3 regions of the Neobacillus oceani genome follow, and region 3 is predicted to be linked to each of the others. Evidence: a T-box and tRNA genes for the amino acid it is inferred to sense, from the RefSeq annotation. Region 3 holds a T-box; the other regions hold tRNA genes.
The links. A T-box is a leader RNA that pairs with one kind of tRNA and senses whether it is charged. The one in region 3 lies ahead of ileS (isoleucine--tRNA ligase), so its partner is inferred to be a tRNA-Ile.
Positions count from the first base shown of each region.

Region 1 (4,233 bases), 790 kb from region 3:
GAGGCTTTTCTTGGCAGTGTGGAATCAGGAACTTCGGTACTAAATTTCCCTCGCTGTCACAGCTCAGCCGTCACGGAAAGCGGATTTGCCTGCTTTCCAGCCTAACTGCTTAGACGCACATATCCGACAGTGCGCTTACCCTATCCTCCTGCGTCCCCCCATTGCTCAAACGATGAAGAGGTGGTACAGGAATATCAACCTGTTGTCCATCGCCTACGCCTTTCGGCCTCGGCTTAGGTCCCGACTAACCCTGAGCGGACGAGCCTTCCTCAGGAAACCTTAGGCATTCGGTGGATGGGATTCTCACCCATCTTTCGCTACTCATACCGGCATTCTCACTTCCAAACGCTCCACAGGTCCTTCCGGTCCTGCTTCAACGCCCTTGGAACGCTCTCCTACCACTGACATCGAAGATGTCAATCCACAGCTTCGGTGATACGTTTAGCCCCGGTACATTTTCGGCGCAGAGTCACTCGACCAGTGAGCTATTACGCACTCTTTAAATGGTGGCTGCTTCTAAGCCAACATCCTGGTTGTCTAAGCAACTCCACATCCTTTTCCACTTAACGTATACTTTGGGACCTTAGCTGGTGGTCTGGGCTGTTTCCCTCTTGACTACGGATCTTATCACTCGCAGTCTGACTCCCACGGATAAGTCTTTGGCATTCGGAGTTTGTCTGAATTCGGTAACCCGATGGGGGCCCCTAGTCCAAACAGTGCTCTACCTCCAAGACTCTTACAACGTGAGGCTAGCCCTAAAGCTATTTCGGAGAGAACCAGCTATCTCCAGGTTCGATTGGAATTTCACCGCTACCCACACCTCATCCCCGCACTTTTCAACGTACGTGGGTTCGGTCCTCCATCCAGTGTTACCTGGACTTCAACCTGGACATGGGTAGATCACCTGGTTTCGGGTCTACGGCCACATACTCATTCGCCCTATTCAGACTCGCTTTCGCTGCGGCTCCGCCTCTTCGGCTTAACCTTGCATGGGACCGTAACTCGCCGGTTCATTCTACAAAAGGCACGCCATCACCCATGAACGGGCTCTGACTACTTGTAGGCACACGGTTTCAGGATCTCTTTCACTCCCCTTCCGGGGTGCTTTTCACCTTTCCCTCACGGTACTGGTTCACTATCGGTCACTAGGGAGTATTTAGCCTTGGGAGATGGTCCTCCCGGATTCCGACCGGATTTCACGTGTCCGGCCGTACTCAGGATCCACTCAGGAGGGAACGAAGTTTCAGCTACAGGGCTTTTACCTTCTCCGGCAGGCCTTTCCAGGCCTCTTCGCCTACCCCGTTCCTTTGTAACTCCATGTAGAGTGTCCTACAACCCCGGAAGGCAAGCCTTCCGGTTTGGGCTATGTCCCGTTTCGCTCGCCGCTACTTGGGGAATCGCGTTTGCTTTCTCTTCCTCCGGGTACTTAGATGTTTCAGTTCCCCGGGTCTGCCTTCAATACCCTATGGATTCAGGTAAAGATGCCACCCCATTACGGATGGCGGGTTTCCCCATTCGGAAATCTCCGGATCAAAGCTCACTTACAGCTCCCCGGAGCATATCGGTGTTAGTCCCGTCCTTCATCGGCTCCTAGTGCCAAGGCATCCACCGTGCGCCCTTTCTAACTTAACCTAAAAGGTCATTCCACTCTGTTTACCAGAGAGAAAACTAAAATGGCGATCACTCGGTTCTTCTTGGTTACTTCTTCTTAACATTATCCAGTTTTCAAGGAACGAAGTTCGTCATAAAGACGATTGGTGGAGCCTAGCGGGATCGAACCGCTGACCTCCTGCGTGCAAAGCAGGCGCTCTCCCAGCTGAGCTAAGGCCCCATATTATAGAACATGAATGGTGGGCCTAAATGGACTCGAACCATCGACCTCACGCTTATCAGGCGTGCGCTCTAACCAGCTGAGCTATAGGCCCACATCATTATTCAAGAAGGATTGCTCCCTCAAAACTAAACAAACAAGCGGTCAACTTACGGACCAAGAGGTCCGCATTCCGATTGCCCGAAGGCAATATCCTTAGAAAGGAGGTGATCCAGCCGCACCTTCCGATACGGCTACCTTGTTACGACTTCACCCCAGTCATCTGTCCCACCTTAGGCGGCTGGCTCCTTGCGGTTACCCCACCGACTTCGGGTGTTACAAACTCCCGTGGTGTGACGGGCGGTGTGTACAAGGCCCGGGAACGTATTCACCGCGGCATGCTGATCCGCGATTACTAGCGATTCCGGCTTCATGCAGGCGAGTTGCAGCCTGCAATCCGAACTGAGAATGGTTTTATGGGATTGGCTCCACCTCGCGGCTTCGCTGCCCTTTGTACCATCCATTGTAGCACGTGTGTAGCCCAGGTCATAAGGGGCATGATGATTTGACGTCATCCCCACCTTCCTCCGGTTTGTCACCGGCAGTCACCTTAGAGTGCCCAACTGAATGCTGGCAACTAAGATCAAGGGTTGCGCTCGTTGCGGGACTTAACCCAACATCTCACGACACGAGCTGACGACAACCATGCACCACCTGTCACTCTGTCCCCCGAAGGGGAACGTCCTGTCTCCAGGAGTGTCAGAGGATGTCAAGACCTGGTAAGGTTCTTCGCGTTGCTTCGAATTAAACCACATGCTCCACCGCTTGTGCGGGCCCCCGTCAATTCCTTTGAGTTTCAGCCTTGCGGCCGTACTCCCCAGGCGGAGTGCTTAATGCGTTTGCTGCAGCACTAAAGGGCGGAAACCCTCTAACACTTAGCACTCATCGTTTACGGCGTGGACTACCAGGGTATCTAATCCTGTTCGCTCCCCACGCTTTCGCGCCTCAGCGTCAGTTACAGACCAGAGAGCCGCCTTCGCCACTGGTGTTCCTCCACATCTCTACGCATTTCACCGCTACACGTGGAATTCCGCTCTCCTCTTCTGCACTCAAGCCCCCCAGTTTCCAATGACCCTCCACGGTTGAGCCGTGGGCTTTCACATCAGACTTAAGAGGCCGCCTGCGCGCGCTTTACGCCCAATAATTCCGGACAACGCTTGCCACCTACGTATTACCGCGGCTGCTGGCACGTAGTTAGCCGTGGCTTTCTGGTCAGGTACCGTCAAGGTACCGGCAGTTACTCCGGTACTTGTTCTTCCCTGACAACAGAGCTTTACGACCCGAAGGCCTTCTTCGCTCACGCGGCGTTGCTCCGTCAGACTTTCGTCCATTGCGGAAGATTCCCTACTGCTGCCTCCCGTAGGAGTCTGGGCCGTGTCTCAGTCCCAGTGTGGCCGATCACCCTCTCAGGTCGGCTACGCATCGTCGCCTTGGTGGGCCATTACCCCACCAACTAGCTAATGCGCCGCGGGCCCATCTGTAAGTGACAGCCGAAACCGTCTTTCAGCTTCCCAACATGAGTTGGAAAGGATTATCCGGTATTAGCTCCGGTTTCCCGAAGTTATCCCAGTCTTACAGGCAGGTTGCCCACGTGTTACTCACCCGTCCGCCGCTAAAGTTCCAAAAGCAAGCTTTCGAAACTTCCGCTCGACTTGCATGTATTAGGCACGCCGCCAGCGTTCGTCCTGAGCCAGGATCAAACTCTCCAAAAAAGAGTATGAGTTTAGCTCATAAAGTTACGTTGGCTAGTGATCCGAAAATCACTATATTATTGTTTGTTGACGCTTGTTTGTTTAGTTTTCAAAGAGCAATTTCATACACATCGCCCAAAAGCGACTATATTAGTATAACATTTCGCATCAAGAAAAGTCAACAACTTTTTTTTGATTCCGCCGTTTTGTTCAGCGGCGACTTTTACTATATTACAGGGCTTCGATAATTTGGTCAACCCTTTTTTTGTTTTTTATCCCCGGAAAATAAATCCAATTAAATCCATCAAAAACACAAAAAGAAATCCGCCTTTTACTATGGATTTCTTTTTTATAAAGCTTTTGCATTAGCCAATTACAATTATATCAACCGCAACAAGGGCTGCCAAGCCCGGAATTCCAAGAAAACCTGCAATGGATGTTGTAAACAGGTTGATTGGAATGTGAATACCAAACTGGTTTCCAGCTGTATTCAAAAAGAACAAAAGAAGAGCACCAATCACAAGCTTTATCGCAGTCTGCCCCAGCAGCTTGGCTGGCTTCATCGGCGCACCAGCTATAAGGAGCAGGATGATCAAGCCCCCCAATATGGAAATAACATAAATCGGTTCCAATAAAAAACTCCCCTTCCTCGGGAAACTCGTACTAAATTAT
Region 1 covers NZ_CP143543.1:41,764-45,996, reverse strand. The annotation lists rRNA gene V1499_RS00220 (23S ribosomal RNA) at 1-1,632, opposite strand, end outside; tRNA gene V1499_RS00215 (tRNA-Ala) at 1,756-1,831, opposite strand; tRNA gene V1499_RS00210 (tRNA-Ile) at 1,849-1,925, opposite strand; rRNA gene V1499_RS00205 (16S ribosomal RNA) at 2,031-3,582, opposite strand; gene V1499_RS00200 (pro-sigmaK processing inhibitor BofA family protein) at 3,927-4,193, opposite strand.
Region 1: it encodes a tRNA-Ile, which carries the amino acid that the T-box ahead of ileS (isoleucine--tRNA ligase) is inferred to sense. The anticodon was not compared.

Region 2 (4,233 bases), 760 kb from region 3:
GAGGTGGTACAGGAATATCAACCTGTTGTCCATCGCCTACGCCTTTCGGCCTCGGCTTAGGTCCCGACTAACCCTGAGCGGACGAGCCTTCCTCAGGAAACCTTAGGCATTCGGTGGATGGGATTCTCACCCATCTTTCGCTACTCATACCGGCATTCTCACTTCCAAGCGCTCCACAGGTCCTTCCGGTCCTGCTTCAACGCCCTTGGAACGCTCTCCTACCACTGACATCGAAGATGTCAATCCACAGCTTCGGTGATACGTTTAGCCCCGGTACATTTTCGGCGCAGAGTCACTCGACCAGTGAGCTATTACGCACTCTTTAAATGGTGGCTGCTTCTAAGCCAACATCCTGGTTGTCTAAGCAACTCCACATCCTTTTCCACTTAACGTATACTTTGGGACCTTAGCTGGTGGTCTGGGCTGTTTCCCTCTTGACTACGGATCTTATCACTCGCAGTCTGACTCCCACGGATAAGTCTTTGGCATTCGGAGTTTGTCTGAATTCGGTAACCCGATGGGGGCCCCTAGTCCAAACAGTGCTCTACCTCCAAGACTCTTACAACGTGAGGCTAGCCCTAAAGCTATTTCGGAGAGAACCAGCTATCTCCAGGTTCGATTGGAATTTCACCGCTACCCACACCTCATCCCCGCACTTTTCAACGTACGTGGGTTCGGTCCTCCATCCAGTGTTACCTGGACTTCAACCTGGACATGGGTAGATCACCTGGTTTCGGGTCTACGGCCACATACTCATTCGCCCTATTCAGACTCGCTTTCGCTGCGGCTCCGCCTCTTCGGCTTAACCTTGCATGGGACCGTAACTCGCCGGTTCATTCTACAAAAGGCACGCCATCACCCATGAACGGGCTCTGACTACTTGTAGGCACACGGTTTCAGGATCTCTTTCACTCCCCTTCCGGGGTGCTTTTCACCTTTCCCTCACGGTACTGGTTCACTATCGGTCACTAGGGAGTATTTAGCCTTGGGAGATGGTCCTCCCGGATTCCGACCGGATTTCACGTGTCCGGCCGTACTCAGGATCCACTCAGGAGGGAACGAAGTTTCAGCTACAGGGCTTTTACCTTCTCCGGCAGGCCTTTCCAGGCCTCTTCGCCTACCCCGTTCCTTTGTAACTCCATGTAGAGTGTCCTACAACCCCGGAAGGCAAGCCTTCCGGTTTGGGCTATGTCCCGTTTCGCTCGCCGCTACTTGGGGAATCGCGTTTGCTTTCTCTTCCTCCGGGTACTTAGATGTTTCAGTTCCCCGGGTCTGCCTTCAATACCCTATGGATTCAGGTAAAGATGCCACCCCATTACGGATGGCGGGTTTCCCCATTCGGAAATCTCCGGATCAAAGCTCACTTACAGCTCCCCGGAGCATATCGGTGTTAGTCCCGTCCTTCATCGGCTCCTAGTGCCAAGGCATCCACCGTGCGCCCTTTCTAACTTAACCTAAAAGGTCATTCCACTCTGTTTACCAGAGAGAAAACTAAAATGGCGATCACTCGGTTCTTCTTGGTTACTTCTTCTTAACATTATCCAGTTTTCAAGGAACGAAGTTCGTCATAAAGACGATTGGTGGAGCCTAGCGGGATCGAACCGCTGACCTCCTGCGTGCAAAGCAGGCGCTCTCCCAGCTGAGCTAAGGCCCCATATTATAGAACATGAATGGTGGGCCTAAATGGACTCGAACCATCGACCTCACGCTTATCAGGCGTGCGCTCTAACCAGCTGAGCTATAGGCCCACATCATTATTCAAGAAGGATTGCTCCCTCAAAACTAAACAAACAAGCAGTCAACTTACGGACCAAGAGGTCCGCATTCCGATTGCCCGAAGGCAATATCCTTAGAAAGGAGGTGATCCAGCCGCACCTTCCGATACGGCTACCTTGTTACGACTTCACCCCAGTCATCTGTCCCACCTTAGGCGGCTGGCTCCTTGCGGTTACCCCACCGACTTCGGGTGTTACAAACTCCCGTGGTGTGACGGGCGGTGTGTACAAGGCCCGGGAACGTATTCACCGCGGCATGCTGATCCGCGATTACTAGCGATTCCGGCTTCATGCAGGCGAGTTGCAGCCTGCAATCCGAACTGAGAATGGTTTTATGGGATTGGCTCCACCTCGCGGCTTCGCTGCCCTTTGTACCATCCATTGTAGCACGTGTGTAGCCCAGGTCATAAGGGGCATGATGATTTGACGTCATCCCCACCTTCCTCCGGTTTGTCACCGGCAGTCACCTTAGAGTGCCCAACTGAATGCTGGCAACTAAGATCAAGGGTTGCGCTCGTTGCGGGACTTAACCCAACATCTCACGACACGAGCTGACGACAACCATGCACCACCTGTCACTCTGTCCCCCGAAGGGGAACGTCCTGTCTCCAGGAGTGTCAGAGGATGTCAAGACCTGGTAAGGTTCTTCGCGTTGCTTCGAATTAAACCACATGCTCCACCGCTTGTGCGGGCCCCCGTCAATTCCTTTGAGTTTCAGCCTTGCGGCCGTACTCCCCAGGCGGAGTGCTTAATGCGTTTGCTGCAGCACTAAAGGGCGGAAACCCTCTAACACTTAGCACTCATCGTTTACGGCGTGGACTACCAGGGTATCTAATCCTGTTCGCTCCCCACGCTTTCGCGCCTCAGCGTCAGTTACAGACCAGAGAGCCGCCTTCGCCACTGGTGTTCCTCCACATCTCTACGCATTTCACCGCTACACGTGGAATTCCGCTCTCCTCTTCTGCACTCAAGCCCCCCAGTTTCCAATGACCCTCCACGGTTGAGCCGTGGGCTTTCACATCAGACTTAAGAGGCCGCCTGCGCGCGCTTTACGCCCAATAATTCCGGACAACGCTTGCCACCTACGTATTACCGCGGCTGCTGGCACGTAGTTAGCCGTGGCTTTCTGGTCAGGTACCGTCAAGGTACCGGCAGTTACTCCGGTACTTGTTCTTCCCTGACAACAGAGCTTTACGACCCGAAGGCCTTCTTCGCTCACGCGGCGTTGCTCCGTCAGACTTTCGTCCATTGCGGAAGATTCCCTACTGCTGCCTCCCGTAGGAGTCTGGGCCGTGTCTCAGTCCCAGTGTGGCCGATCACCCTCTCAGGTCGGCTACGCATCGTCGCCTTGGTGGGCCATTACCCCACCAACTAGCTAATGCGCCGCGGGCCCATCTGTAAGTGACAGCCGAAACCGTCTTTCAGCTTTCCAACATGTGTTAGAAAGGATTATCCGGTATTAGCTCCGGTTTCCCGAAGTTATCCCAGTCTTACAGGCAGGTTGCCCACGTGTTACTCACCCGTCCGCCGCTAAAGTTCCAAAAGCAAGCTTTTGAAACTTCCGCTCGACTTGCATGTATTAGGCACGCCGCCAGCGTTCGTCCTGAGCCAGGATCAAACTCTCCAAAAAAGAGTATGAGTTTAGCTCATAAAGTTACGTTGGCTAGTGATCCGAAGATCACTATATTATTGTTTGTTGACGCTTGTTTGTTTAGTTTTCAAAGAGCAATTGTCGCCCAACAGCGACTTTAATAATATATCATATCAGCTGGTTAACGTCAATACTTTTTATTAAATATTTAACTTCTCAGTGTTAATAACTCAAGCCGACCTTTGTGATTATATCAGCAACCCGGCAAACAGGCAATACCTTTTAAAACAGAAAGTTATTTCTGATAATTCCTTTAAAAAGTTATTGAAAAACGGGAAGCCATAATCCGGCTTCCCGCTTTAATTTAGCATTTGACGCTTATTCTTCGCCGCTCTCTTCTTCTGGATCTTGGTCCAGGCTTCCTGCAGGCTCATCCAATTCGACAACCTCAGTTACGACAATATCTTCATCTGTATGCGTAGCTTCAACTGCTGCACCGGATTCGTCTTCGGGCTTTTCTTCTTCCCTTTCTACTTTCGCAACCGTTGCCACACTTTCATTATCTTTAATGTTGATCAGCTTGACACCGATTGTGTTCCTTCCTACCTTCGATATGCTGTCAACCGGGATACGGATAAGCACCCCGCTAGTTGTAATGAGCATAAGGTCTTCCTCACCCGTAACAGTTTTCATTGAAACGAGTTCACCGTTCCGTTCAGTTACGTTTGCTGTCTTAATACCTTTTCCTCCACGGCCCTGGATACGGTATTCGGCTGCGGCAGTCCGCTTTCCATATCCTTTGCTTGTTACGACAAGCACATCCGTGCCTTCTTCAAGGACTTCCATCCCGATGACTTCATCATCAGG
Region 2 covers NZ_CP143543.1:8,733-12,965, reverse strand. The annotation lists rRNA gene V1499_RS00055 (23S ribosomal RNA) at 1-1,455, opposite strand, end outside; tRNA gene V1499_RS00050 (tRNA-Ala) at 1,579-1,654, opposite strand; tRNA gene V1499_RS00045 (tRNA-Ile) at 1,672-1,748, opposite strand; rRNA gene V1499_RS00040 (16S ribosomal RNA) at 1,854-3,405, opposite strand; gene gyrA (DNA gyrase subunit A) at 3,745-4,233, opposite strand, start outside.
Region 2: it encodes a tRNA-Ile, which carries the amino acid that the T-box ahead of ileS (isoleucine--tRNA ligase) is inferred to sense. The anticodon was not compared.

Region 3 (4,233 bases):
TTTCAAAACAGCCTGCATATCTTCCTCCAGCTCCGGAGCAAACATTGAAAGATTGGCCTTTGGATATTCCTGAAGGTGGACACTTTCCTGGTGCAGCTTCAAATGGATATCTTCCGCAACATACGGGACAAATGGAGCTAGCAGGCGGCTGAGTGTACTCAGTGTTTCAAAAAGTGTTGAATAGGCACCAACCTTATCCTCCGAAAGTCCGCTCGCCCAAAATCTCGTTCGCGACCGCCGTACGTACCAATTGCTCAGTTCGTCAACAAAAGCAGCAATCTCCCGGGCAGCTTGGGTGAATTGGAACCGGTCCATATGAGTATTAACTTCCCTGACTGTCCGATTCAGCCTTGAAAGCACCCATTGATCCAATATTGTCCGCCTGCCTGTACGGTCCGGATTATAGGAGAAGCCGTCGATTTTCGCATACAGGGCAAAGAATTTATACGTATTGTCCAGTGTATCAACGAGTTTGGATTTGGCATCCTGGACAATCTTTTTAGAAAATCGCTTCGGATTCCACGGCGAGCTATCAACTAGGAACGCCCAGCGGAGGGCATCCGCTCCGTACTCCTTCATAAGGTCATCAGGGTCGAGCGCATTCCCTTTGCTCTTGGACATTTTCTGGCCGTGTTCATCAAGGACATGGCCAAGCGACAACACGTTTTTATAAGACGCTTTTCCTGTATAAAGAGTCGAAACCGCCAAGAGGCTATAGAAGAATCCTCTTGTCTGGTCGATTCCCTCGATAACAACATCCGCCGGGAACTGAGAATGAAATTTCTCCTTGTTTTCAAACGGATAATGGTACTGGGCAAACGGCATCGAACCGCTATCAAACCACACATCGATGACTTCAGGAGTCCTGGACATGGCCCCGCTGCATGTAGGGCATATGCATTGGACATCGTCAATATACGGCTTGTGAAGCTCGATTTCGTCCGGCACATCAGTTGCCGAGAGTTTTTGGAGGGCGGCGATACTGCCGGGCGCTTCCTCATGCCCGCAAGTTGAACACACCCAAACATTTAATGGCGTTCCCCAATACCGGTTCCGGCTGATGTTCCAGTCAACAAGGTTTTCAAGGAAGTTCCCGAACCGGCCCTCTTTAATGTGGTCAGGATACCAATTGACTCCGGCATTGTTGGAGAGCATTTTTTCCTTCAACGCAGACATCTTGATAAACCAGCTGTCGGTCGCATAGTAAAGCAGAGGAGAGTCGCAGCGCCAGCAGTGTGGATAGCTATGTTCGTATTTCTCTTTATGAAAAAGGGTTCCCCGTTCGGCGAGCATTTTGATGATCTCGACATCGCAATCCTTAACAAATTTACCCGCGAGGTCCGTCACATCAGCCGTATAGCAGCCGCGCGCATCAACCACATTGATAAAGGAAAAACCATTTTGCTGAACAGTTTTATAGTCATCCTCGCCGTAAGCCGGGGCAATATGGACAATCCCGGTCCCGCTGTCCTCAGTCACATAATCCGCCATTACAACCTCGTGGCCTTTCTCGACATCGGCATAATTGAAGGGTGGAACATAACAGGTCCCTTCAAATTCCCGGCCATTATGCTCACTCAGCAGCTCGTAACCCCCTAGTACCTTTTCAGCAAGCGATTTTGCGACAACATAGACCCTATCATCCTTTTGTGCCCGGACATACGCCAATTCAGGATTCATGGCCAGAGCCACATTTGCTGGTAGCGTCCATGGCGTAGTCGTCCAGCCAAGGAAAAATTCATTATCTCGATCTTGCAGCTTGAATTTCACCGTCGCCGATAAATCCTTTACATCCTTATATCCCTGCGCAACCTCGTGCGAGCTTAACGAAGTCTGGCAGCTCGGGCAGTAGGGGGAAACACGGTGGCCTTTATACAATAGGCCGTCGTTATGGACTTTGCTCAGGATGTTCCAAACACTTTCGATATACTCGTTGCTCAACGTTAAATATGGATGGTCCATATCGACCCAGTAGCCCAATTCCTCTGTAAAAGAACGCCACTTTTTCTCGTACGTGAACACGCTCTCCTTGCATTTTTTTATAAAATCCTCAACCCCATACTTTTCGATTTCCTGCTTGCCGGAGATGCCAAGCTGCTTTTCGACCCCAAGCTCGACGGGAAGCCCGTGTGTATCCCAACCAGCCTTTCGTTCAACGAGAAATCCCTGCATCGTCTTGTAGCGGGCGACCACGTCCTTAATTGTCCGTCCAAAGGCGTGGCCAACGTGCGGAAGTCCATTGGCTGTCGGAGGCCCTTCGTAAAAGACGAACGGTGTATCGCTTTGCCTCAGCCGAACCGATTCCTTGAAGGTATCCTTTTCCGTCCAATAGTTTCGGATCCGTTCCTCACGCCCAACAACAGATTCCTGCTTTTCATTAGAGTTCATCGATATCGCTCCTTTTTTTAAAAAAATTATTCTAAAAGCACACAAAAAACCCCATCCCAAGCAAGGGACGGGGTTAACCGCGATACCACCCTAATTCTATTGATCCGATCAATAGCACTTAGCAACGTACAATCATACGCGTTCCTTGTAACGGCGGACTCCCGTCCAGGCTTACTGCATGTTCAGCCTGGCTTCTCAGAGAGGATATTCACGCATCACTCAAACGCCGGCTTGCACCAAAGTGCCGGCTCTCTGTGGATCAAGACGAAACGCTACTTTTTCTCATCAACGAATTTGTATGCTTTTATTGGAATTAATTGTAACAACTTGAGGTTGAACCGTCAAGATATTAATTTAAACGGCAACGATTAATTGTATTTTATGTTAAAATTAGGAAAATGTGATTTCCAAAGGGGATATGAATGTTTCGGGAAGCCTTTTTTGGGGAGTTAGATAGTGGTTTTCGTAAAAAAACGCCGAGATTGCGTAGGTCTCAGCGCAAAGAAAGTAGAATAGTGAGGTTGGTGAAAACGCTTTTGATACGGTTTAAGGATTATGGATGGATGTACGGCTAGGGTGCTTGATTTTGGAAACAGATTAGTACCAAATTGTGGCGCCGATGATAATTAATAAAATGAAAAGAACAACGATTAGCGCGAAACCACCATAACCGTAACCGCAGCCGCCGTAACCATAACCTCCATAACCAAAACCTCCATAACCGAACATGAACAACACCACCTTTGAACGAAGATAGGATACTTTATGTCACGTCTCCGGGATAGGTATAGGCATGAGCGGAGCATTCGAATTTTAAAAACATAAACCCCTCTTGCAAAGATAGCTCGTTAATCGGGACGGTTGATGGGCATTGCTGCGTTGTTGCATTTGATTTATAAAAATCTACCGTTGGGAGAGAAACCGTGTGAATAGAACTATAGAAATTAGGCCGGCAACGGCACAAGATGTTGGCGGACTTTATGAATTAATGAAGCAGTACATTGTTGATTTTTATAAGCAGCCGGATCCAGGTGAGGAAAGGTTAAAGGGCTTAATCACTCATTTACTTGAGGCGCCTGTGAGTGGGCTTCAGTTTGTAGCAGAGGAAAATGGGGAGTTAATCGGCTTCGCCACTTTGTATTTTACCTTCAGCTCCCTAAAGGTAAAAAGACAGGCAATCCTGAATGATTTGTTTGTTGTTTCAAAAGCAAGAGGCAAAAAGGTTGGAGAAAAGCTATTTCAAGCTAGTTTGGAGTACATCCGGGAAAACGGCTTCGCGTCCATGACGTGGGAAACCGCAAAAGACAACCTGGTAGCCCAATCGCTGTACGAAAAAATGGGCGGGAAGCTATCGGAGTGGCTTGTTTACGAAATTAACTAAGGGAAAAAAGTGGAGGGGCCGAAATTCAAAATGGCAAAAAAACTGATCTATTATTTCTTTATACTAATCTTTTTTGTAACTTACTTTAATGTTTTCAGTTTCTTTTATAGGCGTATTGGAATGTTGTTGGATTCATCTTTTCTACACGTATTGGTGATGGGGCAGATTTTTGTATCGATCGTTATCCTTGTCCCTGCCTCGGTTGCCACGACAAGAAAGGTTTTTGAAATTATTAAAAGCACTTAATTCTCAAACTCCGGGAGGCATTAATGAGAAAAGCAGGATTTCTAATTCTTTTGTCTGTTCCACTTTTCGCGCTCTTGTTCTTTTGGTTTGGCGATTCGCTTAGATATCACGGTGAAATCAAAAGGGCGTATGGCTATGTCGGCCCTGTTTCACAGAAATCCATACTGAACGCCAATCTCGCCCAGGTCAGGACGGAGAATGTTTCCGAAGACATAAAC
Region 3 covers NZ_CP143543.1:3,825,381-3,829,613, reverse strand. The annotation lists gene ileS (isoleucine--tRNA ligase) at 1-2,388, opposite strand, end outside; T-box leader at 2,449-2,686, opposite strand; gene V1499_RS19420 (YjcZ family sporulation protein) at 2,986-3,117, opposite strand; gene V1499_RS19415 (GNAT family N-acetyltransferase) at 3,314-3,769, shown strand; gene V1499_RS19410 (hypothetical protein) at 4,039-4,233, shown strand, end outside.